4 regions of the Micromonospora cynarisoli genome follow, and region 4 is predicted to be linked to each of the others. Evidence: riboswitches for the same ligand, from Rfam matches in the RefSeq annotation. Region 4 holds a riboswitch; each other region holds the start of a gene.

Region 1 (7,753 bases), 1.2 Mb from region 4:
GGGTTCATCGTGCCGACCAGCAGGAACCGGGCGGCGTGACTGACCGAGACCCCCTCCCGCTCGACGTGGCAGCGGCCCATCGCTGCGGCGTCCAGGAGCAGGTCGACCAGGTGGTCGTGGAGCAGGTTCACCTCGTCGACGTAGAGCACCCCCCGGTGGGCGGCGGCGAGCAGGCCCGGCTCGAAGGCGCGTACCCCCTCGGCGAGGGCCTTCTCCAGGTCGAGGGAGCCGACCACCCGGTCCTCGGCGGCGCCGACCGGCAGCTCCACCAGCCGGGCCGGGCGGCGCTCCACCGGAGCGGCGGCCGGGTCGTCGTGCCCGGCGGCGGCCGGGTGCGGGCCGTCCGGGCAGGTCGGGTCGGGGGCGGCCGGGTCACAACCGAACCGGCACCCGGCGACCCGGTCCACCGGCGGAAGCAGGGCGGCCAGCGCCCGCACGGCGGTGGACTTGGCGGTGCCCTTCTCGCCCCGCACCAGCACCCCGCCGATCGCCGGGCTGACCGCGTTGAGCAGCAGCGCCAGCCGCATGTCGTCCATCCCGAGCACGGCCGAGAAGGGAAACCCGCTCACTGAGCCACCCCCGTTCGCGACTGCGGGGCTCGCAAACCCGGCTCACTCCTCGCGCTCACTGACGTTCCTCCAGGTCGCCCTCGGTGGCCAGGTACGTCTCCCGCAGCCGGTCCAGGGTGGTGGGGTCGGGGGCGGCCCACAGGCCGCGTTCGGCGGCCTCCAGGAGCCGTTCGGTGATGCCGCGCAGCGCCCACGGGTTGGACCGCTCCAGGAACTCCCGGGTCTGCCCGTCGAACAGGTACGCCTCGGCGAGGCGCTCGTACATCCAGTCGTCGACGACCCCGGCGGTGGCGTCGTAGCCGAACAGGTAGTCCACGGTGGCGGCCAGCTCGAACGCGCCCTTGTAGCCGTGCCGGCGCATCGCCGCGATCCACTTCGGGTTGACCACCCTCGCCCGGAACACCCGCCGGGTCTCCTCACCGAGGGTGCGGGTGCGCACGTCGTGCGGCATCGCCGAGTCGCCCACGTACGCGGCCGGGGCAGCCCCGGTGAGGTGACGCACCATCGCCACCATCCCGCCGTGGTACTGGAAGTAGTCGTCGGAGTCGACGATGTCGTGCTCGCGGGTGTCCTGGTTCTTCGCCGCCACCGCGATCCGGGCGAAGGAGCGTTCCATGTCGGCCCGCGCCTCCCGCCCGTCCAGGCCCCGGCCGTAGGCGTAGCCGCCCCAGACGGCGTACACCTCGGCCAGGTCGGCGTCGGTGCGCCAGTTCCGGGCGTCGATCAGCGGCAGCAGCCCCGCCCCGTACGCCCCGGGTTTGGAGCCGAAGATCCGGGCGGTGGCCCGCCGCTCGTCGCCGTGCGTGGCGAGGTCGGCGGCCACGTGCGCGCGCAGGTAGTTGTCCCCGGCCGGCTCGTCGAGGGCGGCGACCAGCCGTACCGCGTCGTCGAGGAGGGCGACGACGTGCGGGAACGCGTCGCGGAAGAAGCCGGAGATGCGGACCGTGACGTCGACCCGGGGCCGGCCCAGTTCCGCCACCGGCACCACCTCGACGCCGGTGACCCGCCGCGACCGGTCGTCCCACACCGGCCGGCAGCCGAGCAGGGCCAGCACCTCGGCGATGTCGTCGCCCTGGGTACGCATGGCGCTGGTGCCCCACACGGTCAGCCCGACCGAACGCGGGTACTCCCCGGTGTCGGCGAGATAGCGGGCGAGCAGCGAGTCGGCCAGCGCCACCCCGACGTCCCAGGCGTTGCGGCTGGGAATCGCCTTCGGGTCGACGGAGTAGAAGTTTCGGCCGGTGGGCAGCACGTTGACCAGCCCCCGGGTGGGCGACCCGGACGGTCCGGGCGGCACGAACCGGCCGGCGAGCGCGCCGAGGGTGTTGGTGATCTCGTCGGTGGTGCGGTCCAGCCGGGGCACCACCTCGCGGGCGGCGAACCGCAGCACCTCGGCCGCGTCGGGGCAGGACCGGCCGGTCACCTCCGTGACCACCGCGTCGGCGCGGTCGGGCTCCCAGCCGAGGGTCTCCATGCCGAGGACGAGCCGTCGGGCCAGCGCCTCGATCAGGTCCACCGCGTCGGCGGCGGTGACCGCCGGCCCGTCGACGACGTCGGTCAGCGCCGCCGGCACCGCCGCCCGCGCCCCGGGCTCGGCGAGCAGCGCCTGCTCGTCGAGGCCGTAGCCGGCGGCGAGGGCCTGCCGCAGGCCGGGCAGGGCGCGGCTGCCGCCCCACACCTGCGGGGCGCGCAGCACGGCCAGGACGAGGTTGACCCGGGCCTCACCGGTGGGCACCCCGGCCAGGACGTGCAGCCCGTCGCGGATCTGCACGTCCTTGACCTCGCACAGGTAGCCGTCGAGGTGCAGCACGAAGTCGTCGAAGTCGTCGGCGGCGGGCATCGCCTCGGTGTGCAGGTCGTGGTGGAGTTCGGCGGCGCGCACCAGCTCCCAGATCTGCCCCCGGACCACCGGCACCTTCGCCGGGTCGAGGGCCTGCACGGTGGCGTACTCGTCCAGCAGTTGTTCGAGTTTCGCCAGTTCGCCGTAGGTCTCGGCGCGGGCCATCGGGGGCACCAGGTGGTCGACCACCACGGCGTGCGCCCGCCGCTTGGCCTGGGTGCCCTCGCCGGGGTCGTTGACGATGAACGGGTAGACCAGCGGCAGGTCACCGAGGACGGCGTCGGGGGCACAGTCGGCGGCCAGGCCGAGGCCCTTGCCGGGCAGCCATTCCAGGGTGCCGTGCTTGCCGAGGTGCACCACCGCGTCGGCGCCGAAGCCGCCGTCGCCGACCGGCGCGGCCAGCCACCGGTACGCGGCGAGGTAGTGGTGGCTGGGCGGCAGGTCGGGGTCGTGGTAGATGGCGATCGGGTTCTCGCCGAAGCCGCGCGGCGGCTGGATCAGCAGGGTGACGTTGCCGAACCGCAGCCCGGCCAGGACGATGTCCCCGTCGTCGGTGTAGAGCTGGCCGGGTGGCTCACCCCAGTGTTCCCGCATCCGGTCCCGCAGGTCGACCGGCACCTGGTCGAACCAACGCCGGTAGGTCTCCCCCGGCACCCGGGCCTCGGCGGCGGCCAACTGTTCCGGGGTGAGCCACTCGACGTCGTGGCCCCCGGCGGCGATCAGCGCGTGGATCAGCGCGTCCCCGTCGGTGGGCGGTGGCGCGTCGCCGAGGTGGTATCCGTCGGCGGCGAGGGCGGCGAGCAGGCGGACCGCCGAGGCGGGGGTGTCCAGGCCGACGGCGTTGCCGACCCGGGAGTGCTTCGTCGGGTAGGAGCTGAGCACGATCGCCACCCGCTTGCCGGAGTTGGGCAGGTGCCGCAGCCGGGCCTGCCGGACGGCGATCCCGGCGACCCGGGCGGCCCGCTCGGCGTCGGCGGCGTAGACCGACAGCCCGTCGGCGTCGATCCGTTTGAACGAGAACGGCACGGTGACGATCCGGCCGTCGAACTCGGGGATGGCCACCTGCATGGCCGCGTCCAGCGGGGACAGCCCGGCGTCGCTTGCCGCCCACTGCTCCCGGGTGCTGGTCAGGCAGAGCGCCTGGATCACCGGCACGTCGAGGGCGGCGAGCGCGCCGACGTCCCAGGCGTCCTCGTCTCCCCCGCCGGAGGCGTCGGCGGCGACCGTCCCCCCGGCGGCGAGGACGGTGACGACGAGCGCGTCGCAGCGGGCGAAGAGGTCCAGCGGCCCGTTGCCGGGGGTGAGCCCGCGCAGCGAGCCGCAGAAGATCGGCAGCGGCTCGCCGCCGGCCGCGTCGACCGCGTCGGCCAGGGTCTGCACGAAACCGGTGTTGCCGGCCAGCGCGTGCGCCCGGTAGAACACGATCCCCACCGTGGGCCGCCCGCCGTCCTGCCGCCCGGCCGCCGGGTCCGCCTGGTCGACCGTGGTGGTCGGGCGGCGGTGGTCGAGGATGCCGTACGGCGGGGTGGGGGTGGGCGGGTCGAAGCCCTCACCGGTGAGCAGGACCGTGTCGGACAGGAACCGGGCGAGCTGGGCGAGGTTCTCCGCACCCCCTTCGACCAGGTAGGACAGCGCTTCGGTGGCCACCCCGGAGGCCACCGTGGAGGCCGCCATCAGCTCCGCGTCGGGCACCGCCTCGCCGCCGAGCACGATCGTGGGGACCCCGGAGCCGAGCACCGCCGCGAGGCCGTCCGGCCACGCCTGCCGCCCGCCGAGCAGCCGTACGACGGCCAGGTCGACCCCGTCGAGCAGGGCCGGCACGGCGGCCACGTCGACCCGGGTGGGGTTGGCGAGGCGGTAGTCGGCGGCGCTGGCGCGGGCGGCGAGCAGATCGGTGTCGGCGGTCGACAGCAGCAGGATGCGCACGTTCAGCTCCGGAGAGTGACGTCCGGCTCGACGACGGGGCCGGGCCGAGCGGGGCGGGAGGGACGTCGGTCAGCGGCGGAGGTACGACGCGCCCCGCCGACGGCGGGGCACCCGGACCGTCCGTCAGCGGTACGTGGCAGGCCGACCGCCCCGACGACGGCCGGGGACGGCGGAGGGGGTGGGGGCACGCGGCGGCGCGGGCTCGACGGCGATGCGGGAATCACCGACCGTCATCGGGTCGGCAGTGACGCTGCGCGTCATCGGGGTCCTCCTCGGGTGTCCACGCCCTGGGGTTCTCCGACGGCCGAAGTATCCTGGCTCCCGGATCGACGCTCACCCCCGGCCTTCCAACCGTGCACGCACGGTCGTGACCCACGAGGGGGGATCGCTCCCCGGTGACAGTGGCGGGACCGCGTCGGAGTCGCACCGACTTCCTTCACTGCCGTCAGGCCGCGAATGCTGCCACACTCCTCACCCCGAGGTCAACGGCGGCCAACGGCCCCACGACGGCACCGATCGACCCCCGTGGCGAGGCCGCCGGCCACCCGCCCGAGAGGGTCCGCGTCCGCCCACCGGCCGGCGCGGAGCTGGTCCGGACGGCCCGTTGCCCGGTGGTCGGGACACCTCTCCCGGACGCTGTCGGGCTGAGGGGTCAGCGGAGGCGACGCTCGGGGTGGGCCCGGTTCCAGGCCCGCATCCGCTCCGGGTATCCGGTCTTCGCCGCCTCGTAGAGGGGCACCGCGTGCCGGTGGGCCAGTTTCGCCGCCGTACGGGGGGAGCCGGTGCGGCGGCGGATCCACTCCCCGTCGTGCGCGATCGCCACCACCGTGGTGTCGGTGGCGGTCGTCTCGGGTTCGAGATAGAACTCCACCCCCCGGTGGGCGGCCACGAAGTCCGCCAACGCGGTCAGGTCGTCCCGGGTGGCCTCCCGGTCGAGCTTGGTCGGGATGCCCTCGTCGGCCCGGGGCCGCCGGCTGAACCAGCCCATCTGCCCGTTCCTCTCCTCGGCGTCCCTCCAGTGGAGCACCCCCACCTGGGTGGGCGCTGCGAGCCCGGTGACAGCCGGCTGAGCGGCCCGTTCACCGCCGGTCGAGGGCGGCCGGTTCGTCGGGGGTGGGACGTAGAACGCGGCGGCGGCACCGGGGAACGGCCGCGCACCCGATACCGGCGGGGCCGACGCCTGTCAGTTTTCCGGTACCGGACCGGCGGAGTGCTGCGGGCCGGTGCCGGCCGGCGGACGGGTCGCCGGCACCAGCGCCAGGGTGGGGATCAGCAGCACCGGCACCACCAGCAGGGCGTGCAGGATGCCGATGTGGTCGCCGAGCAGGCCGAGCAGCGGCGGGCTGGCCAGGAACGACGTGTAGCCGAGCACCGCGACGACGCTGACCCGGGCGGGGGCGCGTTCCTCGTCGTCGGCGGCGGCGCTCATCCCGACCGGGAAGCCGAGCGACGCGCCGAGCCCCCAGAGGACCACGCCGACGACGGCGAGCGGCCCGGAGCCGGCCAGCACCGCCAGCAGGGAGCCGGCGGCGGCCAGCAGGATCGTGCCGATCAGCACCGGCACCCGGCCCCAACGGTCGATGGCCACGGTGCCGGCGGTCCGGCCGATGGTCATACCGGCGACGAAGACCCCGAAGGCGGCGGCCCCGGCGGCCTCGCTGACCCCGTAGCCGTCGACGAAGGCGACCGCCAGCCAGTCGTTGGCGCTGCCCTCGGTGAACGCCATGACCAGCACCAGCGCGCCGATGAGCAGGGTGCGCGGCTCCCGCCAGGCCGCGAGCAGGCCACCCCGGCGGGTCGACGCGGCGCCGTCGGCGGTCGAGGCGGCCGGGGTGGGCAGGAAGTTGCGCGCCCCCAGCAGGGTGCCGCCGAGCACCACCGCCGCCAGCACCGCCAGGTGCACGGTGATCGGCACGCCGAGCCGGGCCGCGCCCGCGCCGAGCCCGGCGCCGGCCACCGAGCCGAGGCTCCAGGCGGCGTGGAAGCGGGGCAGGATGGTGCGGCCGAGCCGTTTCTCCACCGCCGCGCCCTCGACGTTCATCCCCACGTCGCAGGTGCCGGAGCCGTAGCCGAGGGCGAACAGGCCGACCGCGACGCCGGGCAGCGAGCCGAGCGGTGCGGCGACACCCACCCCGACCAGCCCGACCGCCACCAGCACGGTCGAGGTGGCGACGGTGCGGGCCGGCCCGAGCCGCTGGGTCACCAGGCCGGCGGTGGTCAGCGCCAGCACCGCGCCCCCGGACATGGCCAGTAGCAGCAGTCCGAGCCGGCCGGCGCTGAGCCCGAGCGCGTCGCGGACCGCCGGGATCCGGGAGAACCAGGTGGCCACGGCGAGGCCGTTGAGGGCGAAGACCACCGCGACACCGTTGCGGGCGGCCCGTACCACACCGGGCGGGACGGTTCGGTTCTCGGTCGCGGTGTTCACGGCGCGCGGTCCTCTTCCTGTGGCGTCACTTTCCCGTGTGGCCGTTCCCCCGGCCCGGTGTGTCCCGGCCGACCCCGACGTCCCACCGCTTGATCTCACACCGCTTTCGTCACGGCCACAAGCGCAATGTGCTCCTTACCGCAGCGGCACGGCCGGACGACGATGGCGCGGCACCGGTCGGCGAGGCCAGCCTGCTGCTCGCCCAGCCCTGGCTCCTCCCCACCGCCACCGGCCTGCGGTGGGGCGCGATGTGCCACCGACCGGTATGCCTGTCCACCGCTGGGGTGCCTGCCCTCCCGCTACCCCGGCGGTCGACCGGGCCCCCGCGACGACGGGCCGCCCGGATCCCGCAGCAGTCCCCGCTCACGGTCCGCTCAGGACACGTGGGCCAGGTAGGCGTCGATGGTGGCGGTGAGGATGTCCGGGCCGGGGCGGGACCAGAGCGCCGCCTGGAACACCTCGACCTCGACCGGCCCGGAGTACCCGGCGGCGTCGACCGCCTCGCGCAGCCGGCGCAGCTCCACACAGCCCTCGCCGGGCAGCGCCCGACCGAGCAGCACCCCCTCCGGCAGCGGGGTCACCCAGTCCGCCGCCTGGAACGCGGCGATCCTCCCGCCGGCCCGGGCGATCTGCGCGTACACCGTGTCGTCCCACCAGACGTGGTAGGTGTCCACCACCACGCCGACCACGGCGGGGTCGAACCGTTCGGCGATGTCGAGGGCCTGGCCGAGGGTGGCGACGACGCACCGGTCGGCGCTGAACATCGGGTGCAGCGGTTCGATGGCGAGGCGTACCCCGGCTGCCGTGGCCTCGTCGACGAGCGCGGCGACGGCGTCGGCGACCTGCCGGCGGGCCCCGTCGACGTCACGGCTGCCCGGTGGGAGTCCACCGGAGACCAGCACCAGCTCCCGGGTGCCGAGGGTGGCCGCCTCCTCGATGGCCCGCCGGTTCTCGTCCCACCAGTCGGGGGTGGTGAAGAACCCGCCCCGGCAC
Region 2 (7,753 bases), 1.9 Mb from region 4:
CGGAGAGGATGTCGACCGTGGCCAGGTCCTCGGCCAGCCGCAGCGGGTTCTCCCAGCCGAGCGGGATGACCGCGGTGCCGAGCTCGATGTGCCGGGTCCGCTGTGAGGCCGCCGCCAGGACGGCGATCGGTGAGGAGATGCCGTACTGGAGGTGGCGGTGGCGTACCCAGGTGCTGTCGAAGCCGAGTTGCTCGCCCAACTCGATGAGCTGGAGTGTCGCCTCGTGGCCGGTGCGGGGGTCGGCCTCGTCGAACAGGCCGATGGTCAGGAAGCCGAGCTTTCGCAGCGGTGCCGACTGCTTCGACGCGGGTGTTCCACTCACCGTTAGCCTCCAAGGATGCCCACCCAGGGACCTGAAACCCTACCTGGTCGGTAGGGAAATCGATCGTATGCTGCCTGGTCGGCCCACCTCCCGCCGGGTCGCCGACCTTGTGCGGTCCGCAGGAAGGCCGGTGCTGCTGCTCATGGCTGGCCGGTTCGGCGGGCCGGCCGGTGCCCGACGCGCAGGGCCGGAGACCGGCCCGAGATCCGCACGCCGGCTCAGCCGAGTGTCGCGGTCACCGCGCGCAGCTCGCTCAGGGCGGCCAGCGTGTAGCGGGCCAGCCCGTGGTCGGCGTCGGTGTCGGCCCACTCGGCGTAGCCCCGCTTGAACGCGAGCAAGCCCAGCTCCCCGGCCAGTGCCGCGGCCGCGTCGGGGACACCGCGGGCGGTCAGGGCGGCGGTCATCGCGGCGGCCATGCTCACGCTCTTGAGGGCGTCGCGCTCCTGCAGTTCGGTGCTCGCCGCGACTGCCGCTTTGAGTCGGGGTCCGATCTCGCGGTTGAGCGGGCCCATCGCGTCGGACGCCCGCTGCAGGCCGGCCGCGACCGCCTCAAGCGGGGTAGCGTCGGCCGGCGCCTCGGTGATGCCCTCCGCCAGCAGCCGGCTCAGCGTCTCCTGCCCGGCTGCCAGCAGCTCGCGCTTGTCGGGGAAGTGCCGGAAGAACGTGCTCTTGGTGACGCCGGCCCGCTCGGCGATCTGCGCGACCGTGGTGGCGTCGTAGCCCCGCTCGGCGAACAGGTCGACGGCGGCGACGATCAGCCGCTCGCGTGCTCCCGGTTCCCAACGTGCCATGTCGTCCATCATAAGTGATGGGACTCTTGTCCCGTCACGTGCTACGGTGACGGGACAAGAGTCCCATCACTTTCGGGAGCGTCCATGCAGGTCTTCATCACCGGCGGCACCGGGCTGATCGGTTCGGCGGTCGTCGCCGAACTGCTCGCACACGGGCACCGGGTGCTCGCGCTCACCCGCTCCGACACCTCGGCCAAGGCTGCCGAGGCAGCCGGCGCCGAGACGCTCCGGGGCGGCCTGGCCGACCTCGACGTCGTGCGAGCCGGCGCGGCCCGCTCCGACGGCGTGATCCACCTCGCCTTCAGCAATGACTTCAGCAGCCCCGAGGCGGTGGCCGCGGCGGTCGCCGAGGAGACCGCGGCGCTCACCGCTCTGGGCGAGGAACTGATCGGCAGTGACCGTCCGCTCGTGACGGTTTCCGGCACGCCCTGGGTGGCCGGCCGGCTCTCGACCGAGGACGACCCGCTGCCGCTCGAGGGCCCGGTCGGGGGCCGCGGGCGTACCGTAAATTCGATCTTGGCGTTGGCCTCTCAGGGTGTCCGCAGCTCATCGATCCGGCTGCCCCGCACGGTGCACAACCACGGCGAGGGCGGCTTCGCCGGGCTGCTCACCCAGCTTGCCCGGCAGTCGGGCGTCTCCGGCTACCCGGGCGACGGCACCCAGCGCTGGCCGGCCGTGCACGCGGTCGACGCCGCCGTGCTGTTCCGGCTCGCCCTGGAGAACGCGCCGGCCGGCACCGCCTGGCACGCGGTGGACGACGAGGGCGACGCGGTGCGGGATATCGCCGAGGTCATCGGGCGGCGGCTCGGCCTGCCGGTGCAGCAGATGCCCGAGGAGACGTTCGGCCCGCTTGGCGAAATCTTCGCCGCCGATCAGCCGTCGTCGAGCGCACACACCCGGGCGACCCTCGGCTGGACGCCGACCCACCCGAAGCTGCTCACCGACCTGGAGAACCTCCAGCCCTGACCGGTTGCCTTCCGAACGTCGCGAGGACGCTGGTGGAACCGGCTGCCCACAGTGTGTCGTGACCGCCGTTGATCCTCAGGTGGGCGGAGCCGGATGAGCGAGGGTCCGCCACCCGCGACGCCGACGTCGGCTGCTCCTGGCCGTGCCGGTGCGGTGCTGACCACTCGCCTGGTCGCCTGTCAGAGCTTGTCAGAGGCGTCGTGGGGGCGTTCGTGCTCTGGGGGCTGTTGGAGATGAGCCGGGTCAGGTCGGCGGTTCTGCTCGGCACGGCTGCGACGTGGCCGACGTTCCTGCTCGTGGCGGCGGCCATCCTTGTCCCCGGGTGGTGAGGGGTGTCGCCGGCGGGGTGGTGATGGTCAGATGACCGGGGCGAGGGGTGAGCAGGCTACAGGCGTGGGCCTTGGCGTTCAACGCCCCGCGCAAGAAGACAGCGACCAGGCCCGGCGACGCGGGTTAGCATCGGCGGCGGCATGATCGTGCGAGGTGCCCCGCGGTGCGGGGAGAATCGGGAAGCCGGTGTGAATCCGGCACGGGCCCGCCGCGGTGACCGGGGAGCGACCGTCCAGGCGCGAGGAGCGCAGCCACTGGCCGTACGGCTGGGAAGGCGGACGGGTCGGCGTTGATCCGGGAGTCCGAAGACCGGCCTCGCGTCGACCGCCCATCCGTCGAGGGTGGGCCGAGCGCAGCGGGAGCCTGCCTGTGGAACTCTACGACGCCATCCACCGCCGCCGGGACGTCCGGGCCCAGTTCACCGGGGAGCCGGTGCCTGCCGACACCCTGCACCGGATCCTCGACGCCGCGCACGCCGCGCCCAGCGTCGGCCACTCCCAGCCGTGGGACTTCGTCCTGGTGCGGGACCCTGCCGTCCGCCGCCGGTTCCACCGGCACGTGCAGACCGAGCGGGCCACGTTCGCCGCCACCCTGGACGGTGCGGCGGCCGAACGGTTCGCGCGCATCAAGATCGACGGGGTGCTGGAGTCGACGCTGTCGATCGTCGTCACGTACGACCCGCAGCGCGGGGGCCCAGCGGTGCTCGGGCGGCACGCCATCGCCGACGCCGGCCTCTACTCGGTCTGCCTGGCCATCCAGAACCTGTGGCTCGCCGCCACAGTCGAGGGGCTGGGCGTCGGATGGGTCTCCTTCTACCGGGAGTCGTTCCTGGCCGAACTGCTGGGTGTGCCGGCCGGCATCCGGCCGGTGGCCTGGCTCTGCGTCGGGCCGGTCACCCACCTGGAGGCCGTACCCGACCTGGAACGGCACGGCTGGCGACGACGCCGGCCCCTCGCCGAGGCGGTGCACCACGACCGGTGGCTACGACGGGTGACCGACCAACCGAACAGCTAATTCGGGTACGTCGATGCAACGGTCAGGGCGGGCAGGTATGGGTTTGTATGGGGTTCCCCCGTACGGCCCGACGGCGCGCGACGCTCGTCGGCGAGGCCCGCCCCGAGGACGGGCGCCGAGCTATTCCACCTGCGGTGGGAGGGAACGATGATGAGATTGCTACCGCGAGAACGCCGGTCACCGTCCGGGCTGGTGGGCATCGCGATCGCGGCGGTCCTGCTGGGGATGGGGGTGCATGCCAGCGGGGAGGAGAGGCCACCGGCGGCCCAGGGGGATCTTCAGGGCTGGCATGCGAGGATGGTGAGGGTGCCGCGACCGTCGGCGCAGGGCTGTTTCACCGCAACGTATCCCGAGCTGGTGTGGCAGGAGACCGGGTGTGTGGCCCCGCCGTCGGCCCCGATGGCCCCGAACCTCGAACAGGCTCCACGGCGGGACGTCGGTGGCGGGATCGGGATCGTGACGGGAAGACCGGCGGGTGCCGGTCCGATCACCCGCGCGTCCGGCAGTTTCGAGAAGGTGAACCAGCAGAACCTGAGCGTGACCAGCGTCCCGACCGACGGGCCGACCATGCCGGGCAGCTACTCGTTTCAGCTCAACACCAACCACCTCAGGGTCCAGGAGTGCAACGGCTCACCGACCGCCGGCCTGTGCCGGGGCTGGAAGCAGTTCGTGTTCGCCAACGACGGCACCAGGGGCGGCAATCCCAATCCGGATCCCAGTCCCAGCCGCCTCTACGTCGAGTACTGGCTGCTGCACTACAACCCGGACCCGGGCCAGCCGTGCCCACCGGGGTGGACCGAGGCCCCGGACGACTCCGAAACTCACTGCTCGCGCAAGACCGAGGCGATCCAGCTTCCCTACCTGCCGATCCAGAGCATGGCGAGGCCGGCGCTGCGACTGGACGGCGCGGTCACGAAGACGGCCGATGGGCAGGAGACCGACACCGTCACCTTCAACGACGGGTCGGGACGGATCTACTCGTCCACGGGGGCGGGCATCCTCCACCTTTCACCAGCGGATCCCCAGGAACCCGCCTCGGAGTGGACGCAGGTCGAGTTCAACGTGTTCGGCTACGGCCACGGCTCCACGGCGAGGTTCAATCCCGAGGCGAGCTTCAACGTCCGGACGACCGTCGAGGACGGCAGCCCGGTCAAGCCCGACTGTCAGAACTTCGGCTTCAGCAGTGAGCGGAACAACCTCAACTTCGGCCCCCCGGGTCCGGTCCCGTCGAGCCCGGCGCCGGCCGTCGTCATCAACGAGTCGGTCCAGGGGCCGGCGGCGGCGTCGGCCTGCCGCATCGCCGCGGTCGTCGGCGACACCCACCAGTACACGTTCGGTGGCCTGTTCTACGACTTCCAGGCCACGGGCGACTTCGTCGAGGCCCAGGCCGGTTCGACGTTCGAGGTGCAGACCCGCAAGGCGTCCGGTGGCGCGACCTGGCCCAACACCTCGGTCAACCGGTCGGTCGCGCTGAGGATGGGCAACGCGAGGCTGGCGCTGTGCGACGGGACGCGGCTGGTGGTGAACGGCACCACCACCAGTCTGCCGACCGGCGGGTCACTGCTGCTGCCCAACGGGGTGGCGATCGACCGCGTCAACAACGTGTACACGTTCAAGGACCCGTCGGGTAACAGCGTCCGCGCCACCGCCAACACCGGGTACCTCGACCTGGGCGTCGGCGTCGGACCCGGGGCGCCGACGGTGCGCGGCCTCCTGGGCAACCCCAACGACGACCCCCACTACCTGCAGATCAGGGACGGCGACGCCCTGCGCGTTCCGCTCTCCCATTCCGACCTCTACGACAGGTTCGGCAACAGTTGGCGGGTCAGCCCCTCCGCCACCCTGCTGCAACCCTGCACCACCGTCGCCGTGGGCAACCCGACGGCACCGTTCTACGCCGGCAACCTCAACCAGAACACCAGGCTGTGGGCGCAGGAGGTCTGCCGCACCCGGCAGGTCGCCACGCTGTGGCTGGACACGTGCGCCCTGGACGTCGGTGTGCTCGGCGTGTCCGCCTCCACCGTCTACCTCGGACTCCAACGACCGGACGTCGACGCCAACCCCGTGCAACCACCGGTCTGCGTACCCGGCAACACCCATCCGACCTGCCCCACACCGACGTGTTCCCCAGCGGGATGTCGACGGGCCGGCGGGTGATCCCAGCCGCCAGGAACGTGCGGTCTCCGGAGAACAGGGCGGCTCTGGAGACCGCGCGGTCAGCTGTGGGGGCCCACGTCGTCGAGGGCGGCGAGGCAGGCGCGGATCTGGTCGGCTTCGGGAGTGCCGAGGTCCGTGTAGATGGCCAGGGCATGCTGGTAGTGGTCACGGGCCCGGTCGCGCCGGTCGAGGGCGCGGTGGGCGCCGGCGAGCCCGGCCTGGGCGCGGGCCCGCTGGTCCCGGGCGCCGATCTCGGCGGCGATGGTGTGGGCGGCAGTGTGGTGGGTGAGCGCGTCGGAGGCGTGGCCGGCGGCGAGCGTGGCCTCGCCGAGCCCGTTGAGCGCCCACGCCGCGCCGTGCCTGTCGCCGGTCATCTCCAGGATCGTCAGGGCCTGCCGGTGATGCCGGGCGGCCTCGGTGGGCTGTCCGAGGTGCCGGTGGAGGGTGCCCAGCCCGTCCAGCGCCCAGGCCTCACCGTTGCGGTGACCGGCCTGACGGAACAGGACGAGCGCCCGGTCGAGGTTCTCCGCAGCCGCCCCGTACCGGCCCGATCGGGTGTCGACCTCCGCGAGGTTGGCCAGCGACACCGCCTCACCGGCGTGGTCTCCGCTGCGTCGGTACAGGGCGAGTGCCTGTCGGAGGTGCCGGGCGGCCCTGCGGTAGTGGCCCAGCCGCTGTTCGACGTCGCCGAGGTTGCTCAACGCGCGGGCCTGGCCGGTCTGGTCGCCGGCCCGCAGGTGCGCGGTCCGGGCCTGCGCGAAGTGGGCGGCGGCCTTGCGGTAGTGGCCGAGCCGCTGTTCGGCGACGCCGAGGTTGGTGTGGGTCCGGGCCTGCCCGAACCCGTGCCCGGTCTGGCCGAACAGGTGCAGGGCCGTGGTGAGGTGCTCGACGGCGGACTCGTACCGGGCGACCCAGAGATAGGCCACGCCGAGATCGGTCAGGGCGTGGGCCTGCTCGGTGACGTCGTCGGTGTGCGTGGCCGCGTGGTGTGCGTGGCTGTGGACGGTGACGGCGTCGCTGCCGTGACCGCCGGCGAAGTAGCGGTACAGGATGCGGGAGAGGCGTGTCGTGTGGGTGGGCCAGCCGTGGTTGGCGGTGTGGGCTGCGACGGTGACCAGGGTGGGCCGTTCGGTGTCGAGCCAGGCCAGAGCGTTGTCCGGGTCGGTCAGGTCAGGGGCGGGTGTGCCGGTCGGCGGAATCTGGGGGCGGAGGTGCGCCTGGGCGGGGTGCAGGGCGTTCATCGCGCTGGCCGCCGTGGCGAGATAGTGGTCGAACAGGCGGGTCAGAGCCTCCCGGCGGTCGGCGGGGCGGACCTCGTCGTGTGCGCGGGTGATGGCGAAGGCCCGGACGAGGTCGTGCAACGTGTAGCGGCCCGAGGCGGACTGCTGGAGGAGATGGTCGCGGCGCAGGTGGTCCAGGTGCGTGCGGGTGGTGTCCAGGTCGGTGCCGGTCAGGGCGGCGGCGGCGTAGGCGTCAGTGTCCTGCCCGGGGTGCAGCGCCAGCAGCCGCAGCAGCCGCCGCTGGTCGGTGGGCAGATGATGGTAGGAGAGGTCGAGGGCGAGTTCGACGCCGGTCTCCAGGCGTCGCTGGCGGTGGCGTTCGTCGAGCCGGTCGGCGTGGTCGGTGAGGGTCCAGCCGGGGGTGGCCCGCATGTGTCCGGTGGTCAGGTCGAGCGCCAGGGGGAGACGACCGCAGCGCCGGGTGATGCGCGCCGCCGCGTCCGGGTCGTCGCCCATCGGGATCTGGCCGACGACCCGGGCGAGATAGTCGACGGCCTCGTCCTCGGCGAACACGTCGACCATCAGGCGCGTGGCCGGCCGCAGGTCGGACAGGATCCGCCGGCTGGTGATCAGGGTGAGACAGCCGGGGACCTCGGGGAGGAGCGGCCGGACCTGGTCGACGTCGGCGGCGTTGTCCAGCACGATCAGGGTACGGGTGCCGGTGAGCCGGTCGCGGTACGCCGCCGTGCGGGCGGGCAGATCGTGGGGGATCTGGTGGGCCGGTACGCCGAGCATGCGCAGGAAGCCGTCCAGGACGGCGGCCGGGTCGGCGGGAGGTCGGGCGGGGTCGGGGAAGAACCCGCGCAGATTGACGAAGAGTGTCCGATCGAAGCGGGACTCCCGGATCAGGAGGTGTCCGGCGTGGATGGCGAGCTGGGTCTTGCCGACCCCGG
Region 3 (7,753 bases), 1.7 Mb from region 4:
GTCAGAAGTCGTCGTCGAAGCTGACGCTGCCGCTGACCCCCACCTGGTAGGCCGACACCCGGCGCTCGAAGAAGTTCGACAGCTCCTGCACGTCCTGCAGATCCATGAACGCGAACGGGTTCTGCGCGCCGTAGCGCGGCGCGATGCCGAGCTGGGCGAGCCGCCGGTCGGCGACGTGCTCCAGGTAGGCCCGCATGTCCGCAAGCGACAGCCCCGACACCCCCTGGTCGAGCAGATCCTCGGCGAACTGCACCTCGCACTCGACGGCCTCGGCGAGCATCTCGGTCACCTGACGTTCCAGGTCGGCGTCGAACAGGTCCGGCTCCTCCCGCCTGGCGGTCTCCACCACGTCGAAGGCGAACGCCATGTGCATCGACTCGTCGCGGAACACCCAGTTGGTGCCCGACGCCAACCCGTTGAGCAGACCCCGGGACCGCAGGAAGTAGACGTAGGCGAACGCGCCGTAGAAGAACAGCCCCTCGATGCAGGCGGCGAAACAGATCAGGTTGAGCAGGAACGCCCGCCGGTCCGCACGGGTACGCAGCTCCCGCAGCTCGAAGACCGAGTCGATCCAGCGGAAGCAGAACTCGGCCTTGCGCCGGATCGACGGGATGTTCTCGATGGCGGCGAACGCGGCGAACCGTTCCTGCTCGTCGGGGACGTACGTGTCGAGCAGGTTCAGGTAGAACTGTACGTGCACGGCTTCCTCGAACAGCTGCCGGGACAGGTAGAGCCGGCCCTCCGGGGAGTTGACGTGCTGGTAGAGGTTGAGCACCAGGTTGTTGGCGACGATCGTGTCACCGGTGGCGAAGAACGCCACCAGGCGGGACACCAGGTGCCGTTCGGCAGGCGACAGCCGTTCCAGGTCGGCCAGGTCGGAGTGCAGGTCGACCTCCTCCACCGTCCAGGTGTTGCGGATGGCGTCCCGGAACCGGTCGAAGAAGTGCGGGTAGCGCATCGGCCGGAGGGTGAGGTCCATGCCGGGGTCGAGCAGCAGCTGCCGCCCGGCGGTGCGGGATTCGTCGACGGTGGTCACTGGCACGCCTCGCAGCTCTCGGGGTTCTCCAGGGAACAGGCCAGCGCCTCGGCGTCGGCCGCGGCGACCGGGGCGACGGCGACGGTGGCCTGCTGGATCCGGGTCGCCGGACGCGACCGCAGGTAGTAGGTGGTCTTCAGCCCGGACTTCCAGGCGTGCAGGTACATCGAGGACAGCTTGCCGATGGTCGGCGCGCTGAGGAACAGGTTCAGCGACTGCGACTGGTCGATGTACGGCGCCCGCGCGGCGGCCAGGTCGATCAGCGCCCGCTGCGGCAGCTCCCACGCGGTACGGAACAACTCCCGCACCTCGGCGGGCAGGTCGACGATCCCCTGCACCGAACCCTCGGCCCGCTTGATCTGGTCGCGGATCTCCGACGTCCACAGCCCGCGCGCCTTCAGCTCCCGCACCAGGTACGTGTTGATCTGGAGGAACTCCCCGGACATGGTCTCGCGCTTGAACAGGTTGGACACCTGCGGCTCGATGCACTCGTAGCAGCCGGCGATCGACGCGATCGTGGCGGTCGGGGCGATCGCCACCAGCAGCGAATTGCGCAGGCCGTGCGCCGCGATCCGGGTGCGCAGCGCGGCCCACCGCGCGGTCTGGGTGGGTTCGACCCCCCACAGGTCCGGGTGCAGGTCACCCCGGGCCGCCCGGGTCTGCGCGTACGCCGGGTGCGCGCCGAACCGTTCGGCCAGACCGGTCGACGTCTCCAGGGCGGTCAGGAAGATCTCCTCCTGGACCCGGGTGGACAGCTCCCGGGCCCCGGCCGAGTCGAACGGCAGCCGCAGCGCGAACAACGCGTCCTGAAGCCCCATCAGCCCCAGCCCGACCGGCCGCCAGCGCGGGTTCGACGCCGCCGCCTGCTCGGCCGGGTAGTAGTTGATGTCGATCACCCGGTCCAGGAACACCACCGCCGTCCGGACCGTCTCGCGCAGCCTGTCCCAGTCGACGCCGTCGTCGGTGAGGTGCGCGCCCAGGTTGACCGAGCCGAGGTTGCACACCGCCGTCTCGGTGTCGCTGTTCACCTCCAGGATCTCGGTGCACAGGTTGGACAGGTGGATCGTGTTGCCCGGCACGCCCGTCTGGTTGGACAGCCGGTTCGCCGGGTCCTTGAACGTCATCCACCCGTTGCCGGTCTGCGCCAGGGTGCGCATCATCCGCCCGTACAGGTCCCGGGCCCTGACCGTGCGGACCGCCTTCTTCTCGGCGACCCGGTACGCCGCGTCGAACTCCTCGCCGTACAGGTCGGGCAGTTCGGGGGCGTCCGACGGGTCGATCAGTGACCACTCGCCGTCGGCCTCGACCCGGCGCATGAACTCGTCGGGGATCCAGTTGGCCAGGTTGAGGTTGTGGGTCCGCCGGGCCTCCTCGCCGGTGTTGTCCCGCAGTTCCAGGAACTCCTCGATGTCCGGGTGCCAGGGTTCCAGGTAGACGCAGGCCGCCCCCTTGCGCCGGCCGCCCTGGTTGACCGCCGCCACCCCGGCGTCGAGGGTCTTCAGGAACGGCACGATCCCGTTCGACCGGCCGTTGGTGCCCCGGATCAGCGCGCCCCGGCCGCGCACCCGCGACCAGGAGATGCCGATGCCGCCGGAGAACTTCGACAGCTTCGCCACCTGGTGGTAGCGCTCGTAGATCGAGTCCAGTTCGTCGCGCGGCGAGTCGACCAGGAAACACGAGGACATCTGGGTGTGCCGGGTGCCCGAGTTGAACAACGTCGGGGAACTCGGCAGGTAGGCAAGCGACGACATCAGCCGGTAGAACCCGACCGCCTCGTCGGGTGTGGTGGACAGCCCGCAGGCCACCCGCAGCAGCCAGTACTGCGGCGTCTCCACCACCAGCCGCGACTGCGGGTGCCGCAGCAGGTAACGGTCGGCCACCGTACGCAACCCGAAGTACTCGAACCGCAGGTCACCGGCCGGGTCGACGGCGTCGTCGAGCTGCCGGGCGTGCCGGGCCACGAACGCGGCGGTGTCGTCGGCGATCAGGCCGAGGCCGTGGGCGTACCGGATGGACTCGCTGAAGGAGGTGACCTCCTGCCCGCGTACCTCCTCGTCCACGTACGCGGCCAGCAGCCGGGCCGCCAGCCGGGAGTACTGCGGTTCCGTGCCGATCAGCTCCGCCGCCGTCTGGATCGACAGCTTGTCCAGCTCGGCGGTGGTCGCCCCGTCGTAGAGGCCGCTGATCGTTTTGGTGGCGACCCGCAGCGGGTCGACCTCGTCCAGGTCGGTGGCCCACCGGGCGACGGCCGTGACGATCCGGTTGACGTCCACCGGTTCGGTGTCGCCGTCGCGCTTGCGTACCCGCATCGCCGGCCGGCGTGGCTCCGCGCCGTCGACGTCGGACGGTGGGCTCTGCGCTATGTTCGTCATGACCTCTCCTCGCTGTCACCGATGGCCGTCGGACGCGGGAGAACGCCAACGGGCACGGCACGGCGGCCGGCCCGGGTGCTGGCGTCGGTCGTCCCGCGCGACCTCCGACCGCCGCGCGCAGCAGCGCACGGCGCACTGGCAGGTCTTCGGACTCGCGGGCGTGACCGGGTACCGGTCGCCTACTGGCCGTCGCTTCCCGGACCTCGTGGTCCAGTGCTCGATGACGGCTGTCGTTCCCACTTACCGCTGCGGGGCAGTCCCGGATTTCCACCGGGTTCCCTGTTGCCTCGACCGGACCACGGGGCCCGGTCGAACCAGCTGCGTGGCACACCATATATGGCGTGGATGGGGGAGAGGCAACACTAGATGTCGCGTCGGCGTGTCGGATAACTCTCATCCGACCGGCCGGTTGCCCGCAGTGACGTCAGCAGCCGCAGCGCGTCGGCGTCGGCGCTGCCCGGCTCGGCGGTGAAGACGAGCATGACCGGGCCGGGATTGCCCGGCAGTGGGTAGGTGTCCCAGTCCAGGACGATGTCACCGACCTCGGGGACCTGGAAGGTCTTGGTGCCGTTGACCGACCCGCGCACGTCGTGCCGGGACCACAGCCGGCGGAACTCGGCGCTGCGGATGCTCAGCTCGCCGACGACGGCGGTGGCCCGGGGGTGGGTGGGGTCCGTGGCGACGGCGGCGCGCATCATGCCGATGTAGTCCATGGCCTGCTGCTCCCAGGCCGCGCAGCGCCGCAGCGGGGTCGCCGCCTCGTCGAACATCAGCAGCAGCATGTTGAGCCGGTCCGGCGGGTAGCCGGCCGGGTCGCCGAGCAGCGCCACCGCCCACGTGTTCCAGGCGAGCAGGTCCAGGTGGCGGCCGAGCACCACCGCCGGGGTGTCCATCACCCGCAGCAGCCGCCTGGTGCTCTCCGGCACCCGCTCCGGGCCGTGGTCGACCCGGGCGGGCACCGGCCGGCGGGCGGCGCGGGCCAGGGCGAACAGGTGCCGGCGTTCCTCGTCGTCGAGGCCGAGCGCCGCGGCGAGCCCGTCCAGCACGTCGTCGGACGGGCGTACCTCCCGGCCCTGCTCCATCCGCTGGTAGTAGTCAGTGCTCAACCCGGCCAGCAGCGCCAGCTCCTCGCGGCGCAGCCCGGTGACCCGGCGTCGCCCGCCCGGCTCCAGGCCGACGTCGCGGGGGTGCAGCCGGCCGCGCCGGGCACGCAGGAAGTCACCGAGTTCACGGGCGTACGGGTGGGTCATGTCGCCAGTGTGGCGCGGCCCGGACCGGCGCGGGTAGGTCTGCCGGACCTAGGCAACCGGGTACGACCGGTGCCGCCCGGCCGGCCCCTAGCGTCGGCGGTCCCACCCGACCGTCAGGGAGCAGCAGATGACCTGGACCACCGACCACATCCCCGACCAGCACGGCCGCACCGCCGTCGTGACCGGTGCGAACTCCGGCCTCGGCCTGGTCACCGCCACCGCCCTGGCCCGCCGGGGGGCGCGGGTCGTGCTCGCCGTGCGCGACACCGCCGCCGGCCGGCGGGCCGCCCGCCACATCGGCGGCGACGTCGAGGTACGCGAACTCGACCTCGCCTCCCTCGCCTCGGTACGGGAGTTCGCGGCATCGCTGGCCGCCGACCGCCCGGTGCTCGACCTGCTGGTGAACAACGCCGGTGCGGTGTTGCTCGGCCCGCGCCGGACCAGCGTCGACGGCCACGAACTGCACCTCGCCACCAACCTGCTGGGGCACTTCGCGCTGACCGGTCTGCTGCTGGGCAACCTGGCTGCGGCGCGGGCGGCCCGGGTGGTCAGCCTCAGCTCGATCACCCACCGCAACGCACACCTGGACTTCACCGACCTGATGGGCGAGCACGGCTACCGGGGCGCCGGCGCGTACGGCCGGTCCAAGCTCGCCACCACCGTCTTCGGCATCGAACTGGACCGCCGGCTGCGCGCCACCGGATCGCCGGTGCTCAGCGTGCTGGCCCATCCCGGTGTCACCCGCACCAACCTGACCCCCCGGGCCTGGTCCCACCAGGGCCGGCGCGGCCTGGTGATCGCCCGGCTCGGCCTGCTGGCCACCCAACCGGTCGAGCAGGGTGCGCTGCCCCAACTGCGCGCCGCCACCGACCCGCAGGTCCACGGCGGTCAGTTCTTCGGCCCGGCCCGGTTCTTCCAAACCCGGGGGCCGGTCACCGAGGTGCGGGCCAGCCGGGAGGCCACCGACCCCGCCGTCGGCCGGCGGCTGTGGACGGCGGCCGAGGAACTGACAGGCGTCCGCTATCTCTGACGCACGGCCGCATTAGCATGGCTGCGGTCGGTGACGGCGGTGGAGACGAGGCGACATGGGATGGCTCGGGCGGGTGCTGGGCGGCGGGGGCCGGCAGGTCCAGGACGATCCGGTCCGGCAGGCGGCGCTGTCGGCCGAGGTGCGGCAGCGCTTCGGCGCGCACCTGGCCGTCCGCCCGGCCGACCAGGTGGCGGCGATGGTCCGGCTGCTCGACGACGGCGACGGCCTGGCGGTGGCGGCGTCGATCGTCGGTGAGTTCGCCGACGCGGCCCACGCGGACCTGCTGGCCCAGACGGCGGAGCTGTACCGGCGTACCGGCCAGCGGTTCCCGGTGGACCGGCGCAACTACCGGCCACTGTGGCGCGAGGCCGGTGGCCGGCTGCACTGGCCGTTGTTCGCGCTGCCGGGCGGCCTGCACCCGTACGTGCACGTGGCCGCCGCCACCAGTGTCGTCGGCACCCGGGCGGCGCAGTTCGTCCGGGCCACCGACCCCCATCCGCTGCTCGCCCGCCTGTTCGAGGTGCTCGACCTCACCACCTGCGGCTGGGAGTACGGCCGGGTGCGGGTGGACCACGACGGGGCGTCGCTTGTCGGTCGGCTGATCTCGACCACCCGGGACGTCCGGGCGGCGATGAAGGAACCCCCGCCGCTGCCGCCGTCGGTGCGGGAACTCATGCGCACCAACCGGACGGTCGACGTCTTCGACCTCACCGGCGACCGGGTGGTCGGCACGATCAACGTGGGCGGCGAACTGCGGCCGGCCCTGCTCACCTGACGTCGCCCGGGGTGGACGCCGTCGGCGTCCACCCCGGGCTGCCGGTCAGTGGTCACCCGGGCCGACGGACACGGGCCGGGTGACCGTTCAGGCCACGCGGTGCGGGGCGAACCCGTTGGAGCAGTCGGCGATGGTGACGCTCTGCGAGAAGCGCAGCGCGTCCCGCCGGGCCCACCCGTTGATCCCGGTGCTGGTGTTACGGACGAAGAACCAGAGGTCACCGGTGAGCGTGGCGCAGTGGACGTCGATGTTCTGGTTCGGGTATCCCTGGCCCTTGGGCTGGCAGTCCTGGTGCGGGTAGGCGCGGATGAAGGTTCCGTCGCCCCAGGAGATCCCGCCCCCGTTGTACAGGTCCGGGTGCTGGCCGTGGCCGTCGCAGTGTGCACTGGCCGGGCTGGCGGGTATCAGGGCCAGCACCGAGCCGCTCACGGCGAGCGTCAGCGCGGAGGCGATGGAGAGGAGCCGAGATCGCATGGAAGTCCCCTGTCGATAGGTGACGATCACTGTCCACAGAGGATCGCACGGGTCGGGTGCGACCGCACGGCGAACGGTCCCCACCGGGGCGACGCCGGCCCGACCCACGGCCCCTCGTCAGCCGAAGAGCAGGTCCAACTGGTGGTCGAGGGCGGCGGTCGCCCGCGCCGGGGTGTACTGCCCGCCGACAGGTACACCCCCAGCCCCTCCACCAGCGCCAGCAGCCCCGCCGCGGCGTCCGACGCCGCCTCCGCCCGGCCGGCGACCGCCTCCGGCAGGGTGCGCAGCGGCAGCCGGGGCTGCGGGTCCCGGGCCGAGCGCCGCGACCGCCGCCGCGACCCGGCCCCGGTCACGGACGACGGACAGCGCGAAGGCCATCATCTCAATGTAAAACGACCCGGCCGCGCCCGGAACCGGTGGCAGGCGGGCGGGACGGACGGCGGCGGTGGGTTCAGCCCCGGGCCGGGACGACGATCGGCAGTCGGACGGTGAAGGTGCTGCCCCGGCCGAGAACGCTGTCGACGCCGATCGTGCCACCGTGCGCCTCGGCCAGCTTGCGGGCGATCGACAGCCCTAGCCCGCTGCCGCCGGTGCTGCGAGTGCGGGAGTCGTCGGCCCGCCAGAACCGCTCGAAGATCCTGGCCTGGTCGGCGGCGGCGATACCGGTGCCGGTGTCGGACACGGCGATGGTGAGCTGGTCGTCGCGTACCTCCAGGCGCACGACCACCGAACCGCCCGCCGGGGTGTGCCGCACCGCGTTGGCGACGATGTTGCCGACGATCTGGCGTAGCCGGGCGCCGTCGACCGCCATCTCCA
Region 4 (7,753 bases):
CGGTACGGTCCTGCTGACCTGGCTGGTGGACCAGGCCGCCCGCGCCGGGGCACACCTGATCGCCGACTTCCGACCCAACGACCGTAACCGGATCATGGAGGTCGCCTACCGGTTCGCCGGCTTCGACGAGGAACCCTGCGCGTGCCGGGACCGCATCGCCGGCGACGTCGACCGCGCCGTCCAGCGACTACACCTGGTGGCCCGCCGGCAACCCGCGCCGTCGACGTTCCAGCTGACCGCCCCCGACCTGGCTGGCCCGGCGTCCGTCGGCGCGGGCTGACCGCCCACACCCCCGGCCCGTAAGACCCGGTCACGGCCGACGGATCGTCGAGCGTAGGGCGGACCGCTCAACCGTTCCGGCGTTCGAGCTCGTGCCAGCGGGCGAGCAGTGCCCGGCGGTAGGCCCGGGCCCGGGCGAGCAGCACGCCCGCCACGACGGTCAGGGCCACGCCGAGACCGCCGACAGCGAGAACGCCTGCGGGCCCGGCACGCATCACGGCGACCGTCACCATGCCGACCGTCATCAGGACGCTGAAGGTGACCGCGAGCCAGGCGGCGATCACCCGGTCGACAGCGAACAGCGGGCGGCGGGCCAACGCCCAGCCCGCGAACCCGGCCCACGCCATCCCGACACCGATCATCGCGAGGAACGCGATCCTGGTCCGTAGCGGCAACTCGCCGGGTTCGGTGGCCAGCAGCAGGCCGATGGTCACGGCCGCCGCCAGGCCACCGAGCCCAGCCACGAGGAGGCCGACGCGTCGCGGCAGCGACAGCCCCCGCATGACGTCGTCAGGGCCGTACGAGGGACCCTCGGTCATCCTGAATACCCCTTCTCGATCATGTGGTCACGCAGCATCCGGCGCGCGCGGAACAACCGGGACTTCACCGTCCCCACCGGGACTGCCAGCACCTGCGCACACTCCTCCAATGCCAGGTCGTACAGATAGAACAAGATCAGCACCTCACGCTCGCAGACGGGCAACCCCGCCAGGCATTCGGTGACCTGCGCCTGGTCCAACACCGCGGCGACGTCGTCGTCCCCCGCCTGCGCACCGTCGGGCGGATCGGCCCGGCGGTACGTGTCCCGCAGGTGATCCATCACCGAACGCCGAGCGATCGTGAACAGCCACGGCGCGAACCGGTCCGGCTCCTTGAGGGCCGGCAGCGCCTTCAGCACACCGGCCCACACCTCCTGGCTCACATCGTCGGCCAGGCCGGTTCGGTCGAGCATCCGCCGCACATAGCGCCACACCGGCTCGTGCCAGTACCCGACCAGCTCGGCCAGCGACCGCCGGTCTCCCAGCTGCGCCCGCACCACGAGTAGCGCGTCGCGTCTGACCCGATCCACATCGTCTCCGCCCGGATTGCCTGCCACACCCCTACAGTCGCCCGGCAGGCCGCCGAGGTTCACGGCATCCGCCCGTCGACAGATCCGGACGTCGTCGGGCCGATGTGCTCGACACCTGATCCCACATCCCGACCGGCTTTGTTGCAAAATAGTGGCAACAGCTAAACTGCGGCAGCAAGACGGAGGACATCCATGGTCACCTACACCCTGCCCGATATGCCCTACGACTACGGCGCGCTTGAACCGGCCATGTCCGGCGAGATCCTGGAACTGCACCACAGCAAGCACCACGCGGCGTACGTCAAGGGCAGCAACGACGCCCTGGAACAGCTCGCCGAAGCCCGCGACAAGGGCGACTTCACGGCCCTGGTCGGGCTGGAGAAGACGTTCGCGTTCAACCTGTCCGGGCACGTACTGCACTCGATCTTCTGGAACAACCTCTCCCCGGACGGCGGCGACCGCCCCGACGGAGAGTTGGCGGCGGCCGTCGACGAGCACTTCGGCTCGTTCGAGGGCTTCGCCGGGCAGCTGTCGGCGGCGACCAAAAGCGTGCAGGGCTCCGGCTGGGGGATCCTCGCCTGGGAACCGCTCGGTCAACGCCTGATCGTCGAGCAGGTCTACGACCACCACGGCAACGTCGGACAGGGCTCGACGCCGCTGCTGGTCTTCGACGCCTGGGAGCACGCCTACTACCTGCAGTACCGCAACGTCCGCCCGGACTACGTCGACCGGCTGTGGGGCCTGGTCGACTGGGCCGACGTCACCGCCCGCTTCGACGCCGCCCGCGCCACGGGTCCCACGCTCTGAACCCGGTGAGCGCACCCACCCCCGCCGCGGCGGAGCTGGTCCAACGCGCCGCCGGGGTCATCGCCGCCACCCACCGCGGCGACCACGCCGGCGCCGAGGAACTCCTCGCCGCGTTCGCCGGCGAGCAGGCCCGAACCCTCGGCTTCTACCTGCTCGCCGACCTCGCGCTCGGCCTCGTCCGGGCCGGCAGCGGGCAGTCGATGGACGAACTGGTGCGGGAGCTGTCCCTACTCGTCGCGAACACCGCCGGTCAACCACCACCGGCCGCGGTCTGACAGCGGGGTCCCCGTGTCGCTCGTCGGGCACGGGGACCCCGCGCAGCGCCGGCCGGACCACGGCGGGCCGCCGATCCAGGGCCAGCCGCGCGACAGTGCCGTCAGCCGTTGGTGGCCAGGCGGACACCCAGCGCGATGAAGGCCACCGCGCAGATCCGGCTGATCCGCCGCGACCACCGACCGTCGGTCACCCGGCCGGCGAACCTGCCCGCCCCGGCACCGAGAGCGACATCGACGGCGAGCTGCACCACGATGAAGATCGCACCGAGGAGCACCAACTGCGCGGTGACGTCGCCGGTCGCCGGCCTGACGAACTGCGGCAGGAAAGCCACGCTGAACAGGATCATCTTGGGGTTGAGGAGATTGGTCACCAACCCCCGGAGGAACGCCCCGCCGCCGCCACCGTGCCGCGCCACCGTGGTGGAGGCCGTCTCCCTGCCGCCGCGCAGGGCCCGAATCCCGAGAACGATCAGATACGCCGCCCCGGCCCAACGGATCGCGGCGAACAACACCGGCGACGCGGCAACCACTGCGGCGAGACCACAGACCACCGCCGCCACATGCACCGCCTCCCCGGCCGCGACCCCGAGTGCGGCGACCGCGCCGGCCCGGGTGCCGTAGCGGGCAGCGTTGGCCAGGACGAACATCATGTCCGGCCCGGGAGTGACCATCAGGACGGCGATGGCGGCAAGGTAGGCGGCCACGGTGGCCGCGGACAGCCCGAGCACCACTCAGCCCTCCTCGGCGCCGTCGAGCAACGCCCGCCGAAGAGCAAGCCGATGCTCCCGCCGGATCTGCGCCTCCCGGTAACGACGCCGGTCACCGTCGGTCTCCGGCAACAACGGCGGCACGGCGCGCGGCTGACCGTCATCGTCGACGGCGACCATCACCAGATGGGCGGTGGCCACGTCCACCGGCGGCACCGCCCGGTCCCAACGGTCCGCGCTGACCTTGACGGCGACCTCCATCGAACTACGGCCGGCCCAGGTGATCCGGGCATCGACGTGCACGACGTCGCCGACCCGTACGGCCCGCAGGAAGGCGGTCTCGTCGATGGCGGCGGTGACCGCCGGACCGTCCGAATGCCGGGCGGCGACCACCCCGGCGACGGAGTCGATGAGGTTGAGTATCCGACCGCCGTGGACGGTGCCCATCAGGTTGGTGTGGTGCTGGTCCATGATCTGCGACAGGGTCAGCCGCGACGCCGACGGGGGCCGGCCGGAGGGTGTGGCGCTCTCGTGCATGGTTCATCCGTCCTCGGGAAGCACACCGACCGACCAGCCGGCGCGCACGTCGAGGACACGCCGCAGCGCATCACCCGCCCGACCCGCCCGCGAGGTCGACGGCAGCGCACCCACCTCGTGGATGCGCAGCGCGGGCAGGTCTTCGGACTCGCGGGCGCGACCCGGACACGCCGGATCCCCTACTGGCCGTCGCTTCCCGGGCCGTGCGGGCCCAGTGCTGATGACGGCGGTCGTTCCCACTCACCGCTGCGGGGCAGTCCCGGATTCCCACCGGGTTCCCTCTTACGACGCCCGAACGTGACACCATCCGGGCGAACCAGCGCCAGGAACAGCCTATCCGCGACCGGTCAGTCCACCAGCCGCTCCGGGGCCTGATGTGACCCACCTCCCTGGCCACCCTCCTCGGCGGTGGCGGACGGAACCGGGTCCGCGCGCACCGCGCCCCGCCCTCGCCCGGCAGGTGGGGCCACGCCGACGGCAGGACCTGTCACGTCCCGCGGTCCCACCGCCGGAGTCCCGGATCGCGGCGCAATCGCCGGTGCAGGTGCCGCAGTTGTGGACGTGACGGCACCTGTCGCCGGAATGGCTGACGACACCGGCTGCGCCGCGGGCGCGGCGAAGGCGACCGGTGCGCCGAACGCGGCCCGCCGGGCGGCCCGCCGCAACGCGGCCAGCACCGCCGGACCGGCCAGCACGACCGCCACCGCCGTCGTGATCGCCCGCCCGGTGTCCCAACCGAACGTCGAGGTGACGGCCGTGAACACCGCGAATCGGTGCAGATTGTCCAGCACCGGCGCACCAGCCACGTACGAGAGCTGAGTGTCCGCGCCAAGACTGAACGGCCAGAACCACAGATTCATCAGCAGGCCGTAGCCGTAGGCGGCGAACGCCCCGTACCCGGCCAGGACCGCCACCTCGGCCCGGCCACGCAGCCGCGCAGGGAGCAGACCAGCACCGAGACCCACCCAGGACGCGCACAACATCTGGAACGGCAACCACGGGCCGACTCCGGCGGTCAGCAGCGCGGAGGCGAACAACGACGTCGAACCCAGAAGGAAACCGAAACCCGGCCCGAAGACCCGACCGGCGAGGACAAGCAGGAAAAACACGGTCTCGATGCCCGCAGTGCCGGCACCCAGGGGACGCAGCGCGGCGTTGACGGCGGCCAACACACCGAGCATCGCCAGGGCCTTGCTGTCGATACCACCGGAGCTGAGTTCAGCCAGGACGAGCGCCACCAGCACCGGCAGCATGACGAGGAAGACCAGCGGAGCCTCACCGGTGCGGGCGGTGCTCTCGGGCTGCGCCGGAATGAAGAACGGCCAGGTGAAGGTGGCCAACGCGGCGGCGGAGGCCAACGCCAGCACCACGGCCGTGCGCGGCGCGACCCGCAGCACACTCATGCCGGTTCCCGGTCCGGGCCCAGCGCGGCGGTGACCTGCTCGACCGTCAGCCACGGCGCCGGGGCGAGCACCTTGGCCACCTGCGGAGCGAACGCCGGCGAGGCCAGCATGACCTCGGCCGTGGTGCCGTCGGCCACGATGTCCCCGTCGGCCATCACGACCACCCGGTCGGCGAGGGTCGCGACGAGCTCGACGTCGTGCGTCGCGACCACCACCGCCCGACCGGCGGCGGCCAGCCCGCGAACCAGGGCGACGAACTGCCGTTTGGCGAGATAGTCCAGACCTCGGGTCGGCTCGTCGAGCAGCACCACCGGTGGGGCTGCGGTGAGCTGCACGGCGAGCACGAGCGCCAGCCGTTGCCCCTCGGACAGGTCACGGGGGTGCCGGTCACCAGGCAGACCGGGGGCGAGCCGGTCGAGCAGGGTGCGACAGGCACCGGCCGCCGCGCCCGTCTCCCGGTCGGCCTGATGGCATTCGGCGTCCACCGTCTCCAGATAGAGCAGGTCTCCCGGGGTCTGCGGAACGAGGCCGACGTGCCGGCGGGCCTGGCCGGCCGACAGCTGCTTCGGGTCAACAAGAGCCCGCCCACCGCCGGCATCGACGGTGACGGTGCCCCCGTGGCGGGGACCGCTGCCCTGCACCGCCCAGAGCAGGCTCGACTTGCCGGACCCGTTGCGGCCCATCAACGCGACGACCCGACCACGATGCAGGTCAAGATCGACGCCGGCCACGGCCACGGTGCCCGGATACCGCACGACGACCTTCCGGGCGGCCAGCACCGGGGCCGTGCCCGAGGCCGACGCCGGGTCGGGAGGCGTCGTGTCGGCGAGCCGCCGACGCAGGGCACCGGCCCGTCGGCGGGCGTCGCGGACCGACAGTGGCAGCGGCGTCCAACCGGCCAGCCGGCCCAGCTCGACCAACGGCGGCGCGAGGTCGACACCGGCCAACACCGTCGCCGGTTCCCCGTCAACCACCCGGCCGTCGCCGGGTAGGTAGAGCAACCGGTCGGCATACTGCACGACCCGTTCCAGGCGGTGTTCGGCAAGCACCACGGTCACGCCGAGGTCGTGCACCAGCCGGGTGACGGCGGCGAGGACATCCTCGGCGGCGGTCGGGTCCAGGGCCGAGGTGGGCTCGTCGAGCACCAGCACCCGGGGGTGGGTGGTGAGGACCGCGCCGATCGCGACCCGCTGCTGCTGCCCACCCGACAGTGTCCGCAGCGGTCGGTGCCGCAGCTCGGCGATGCCGAGCAGATCGAGGGTCTCCTCCACCCGCTTGCGCATCACCGCCGCCGGCAGGGCCAACTGCTCCATGCCGTACGCCAGCTCCTCCTCGACGGTGTCGGTGACGAACCCGGACAGCGGATCCTGACCGACCACACCGACGACGTCGGCGAGATCGCGGGGCGGGTGCCGGCGGGTGTCCCGACCGTTGACGGTGACGCTGCCGTACAGGGTGCCGCCGGTGAAGTGCGGCACCAGGCCGTTGATCGCCCGCAGCAGCGTCGACTTGCCCGCCCCGGTGCGACCGGCGACCAGGCACAGTTCCCCCTCCTCGACCCGCAGGCTCACCTCACGCAGCGGCGGTGGACCGTCGTCGCTGTAGCAGACGGTCACCCGGTCGAATGTGATCACGGGTGACCTCCGGGTACGGAAGTGGCCGGGTTGCCGGTACGGGTGGGTGCCGCGACAGCGCTGACCGGGGTGCCCACCGTCGGCGGGCCGGCCGACGGCGACCCGGGTGGTGGCGGGGCCAGCCACGCCGGCCCCGCCGCCGCCGCGACGACGAGCAGCATCAACGGCGTCACCTCGGGCCAGGTCAGCGGACTGACCGGCGGATAGAGCAACTCCGGGGTGATCGAGCCGGCGAGCAGCGTCAACCCGGCGGCGGCGAGGCCACACCCGGCCACCAGCAGCTCGGCGGCACGCCACCGGTCCGGTCGGTAGCGGCTACGGCGCACCCGACGGCCGGCCAACAGCATCCCGGTCACGGCGACGACCAGGCCGGCGAGGAGCATCGGCAGGCCCAGGTAACCGGACCTGGTGGAGTCGAGCAGCCCGTACGTGCCGGCGCACACACCGACCAGCCCGCCGAGCACCAGCGCCCCCGTCGTGGCGCGCTGACCGGCCGGCACCGCCGCGGTGCGGCCGTAGCCGCGCGAGTCCATCGCCGCCGCCAGCGCCAACGACCGGTCCAGGGCATCGGCCAGCACCGGCAGGGCGATCCCCCGCAGCGCACGCATGCCCCGGCCGGTCGCGCCGCGCAGCCGACGCGCCCGACGTACCCGCAGCACGCTCTCCACCAGTTGCGGCGCGACCGACAACGCCACCACCACGGCCGTGCCCACCGCGTACAGCGCCCCGGGCACCGCCTTGAGGAGCCGTTTCGGGTTGGCCAACGCGTTGGCGGCACCGAGGCAGACCAGCATCGTGGCCAGCCGCAGCCCGTCATAGAAGCCACCGAGGACCTGCTCGACGGCGACCGGCCCGAACAACCGGATGCCCGCCGCCCACTCGGGCAGCGGGATCTCCGGTAGCGACACCAGCAGATGCTCGCCCTGCCCGCCACCGAAAACGATCCGGAACACCACCCGCATCGTGATGATCACCGCACCGAGGACGAGGTACATCCGGAACGCCAGCGCCCACGGTGCGTCGGTGCGCCGCCGCAGCACCG

What was found. A riboswitch is a leader RNA that binds a small molecule or an ion and turns the genes downstream of it on or off. The one in region 4 is predicted to bind cobalamin.
Region 1: linked by a shared signal. The riboswitch ahead of cobN (cobaltochelatase subunit CobN) and the one ahead of Q2K16_RS00965 (acyl-CoA thioesterase) in region 4 are both predicted to bind cobalamin.
Region 2: linked by a shared signal. The riboswitch ahead of bluB (5,6-dimethylbenzimidazole synthase) and the one ahead of Q2K16_RS00965 (acyl-CoA thioesterase) in region 4 are both predicted to bind cobalamin.
Region 3: linked by a shared signal. The riboswitch ahead of Q2K16_RS08040 (ribonucleoside-diphosphate reductase subunit alpha) and the one ahead of Q2K16_RS00965 (acyl-CoA thioesterase) in region 4 are both predicted to bind cobalamin.

The regions. Positions count from the first base shown of each region.
Region 1 is NZ_CP130426.1:1,421,682-1,429,434, forward strand. It holds partial or broken gene Q2K16_RS05980 (putative cobaltochelatase) at 1-628, opposite strand, end outside; gene cobN (cobaltochelatase subunit CobN) at 625-4,335, opposite strand; cobalamin riboswitch at 4,643-4,772, opposite strand; gene Q2K16_RS05990 (hypothetical protein) at 4,988-5,323, opposite strand; gene Q2K16_RS05995 (MFS transporter) at 5,519-6,760, opposite strand; gene Q2K16_RS06000 (sugar phosphate isomerase/epimerase family protein) at 7,135-7,753, opposite strand, start outside.
Region 2 is NZ_CP130426.1:2,115,564-2,123,316, reverse strand. It holds gene Q2K16_RS08675 (LLM class flavin-dependent oxidoreductase) at 1-322, opposite strand, end outside; gene Q2K16_RS08670 (TetR/AcrR family transcriptional regulator) at 541-1,113, opposite strand; gene Q2K16_RS08665 (SDR family oxidoreductase) at 1,198-2,079, shown strand; cobalamin riboswitch at 2,544-2,741, shown strand; gene bluB (5,6-dimethylbenzimidazole synthase) at 2,779-3,423, shown strand; gene Q2K16_RS08655 (hypothetical protein) at 3,880-5,580, shown strand; gene Q2K16_RS08650 (tetratricopeptide repeat protein) at 5,640-7,753, opposite strand, start outside.
Region 3 is NZ_CP130426.1:1,925,941-1,933,693, reverse strand. It holds gene Q2K16_RS08045 (ribonucleotide-diphosphate reductase subunit beta) at 2-979, opposite strand; gene Q2K16_RS08040 (ribonucleoside-diphosphate reductase subunit alpha) at 1,033-3,408, opposite strand; cobalamin riboswitch at 3,529-3,743, opposite strand; gene Q2K16_RS08035 (helix-turn-helix transcriptional regulator) at 3,771-4,658, opposite strand; gene Q2K16_RS08030 (oxidoreductase) at 4,786-5,688, shown strand; gene Q2K16_RS08025 (hypothetical protein) at 5,744-6,463, shown strand; gene Q2K16_RS08020 (hypothetical protein) at 6,551-6,937, opposite strand; gene Q2K16_RS08015 (hypothetical protein) at 6,964-7,290, opposite strand; gene Q2K16_RS08010 (sensor histidine kinase) at 7,389-7,753, opposite strand, start outside.
Region 4 is NZ_CP130426.1:263,306-271,058, forward strand. It holds gene Q2K16_RS00935 (HAD-IIIC family phosphatase) at 1-280, shown strand, start outside; gene Q2K16_RS00940 (hypothetical protein) at 348-818, opposite strand; gene Q2K16_RS00945 (RNA polymerase sigma factor) at 815-1,375, opposite strand; gene Q2K16_RS00950 (superoxide dismutase) at 1,541-2,155, shown strand; gene Q2K16_RS00955 (superoxide dismutase) at 2,161-2,430, shown strand; gene Q2K16_RS00960 (LysE family translocator) at 2,532-3,158, opposite strand; gene Q2K16_RS00965 (acyl-CoA thioesterase) at 3,162-3,674, opposite strand; cobalamin riboswitch at 3,791-4,010, opposite strand; gene Q2K16_RS00970 (ECF transporter S component) at 4,022-5,077, opposite strand; gene Q2K16_RS00975 (ABC transporter ATP-binding protein) at 5,074-6,711, opposite strand; gene Q2K16_RS00980 (CbiQ family ECF transporter T component) at 6,708-7,753, opposite strand, start outside.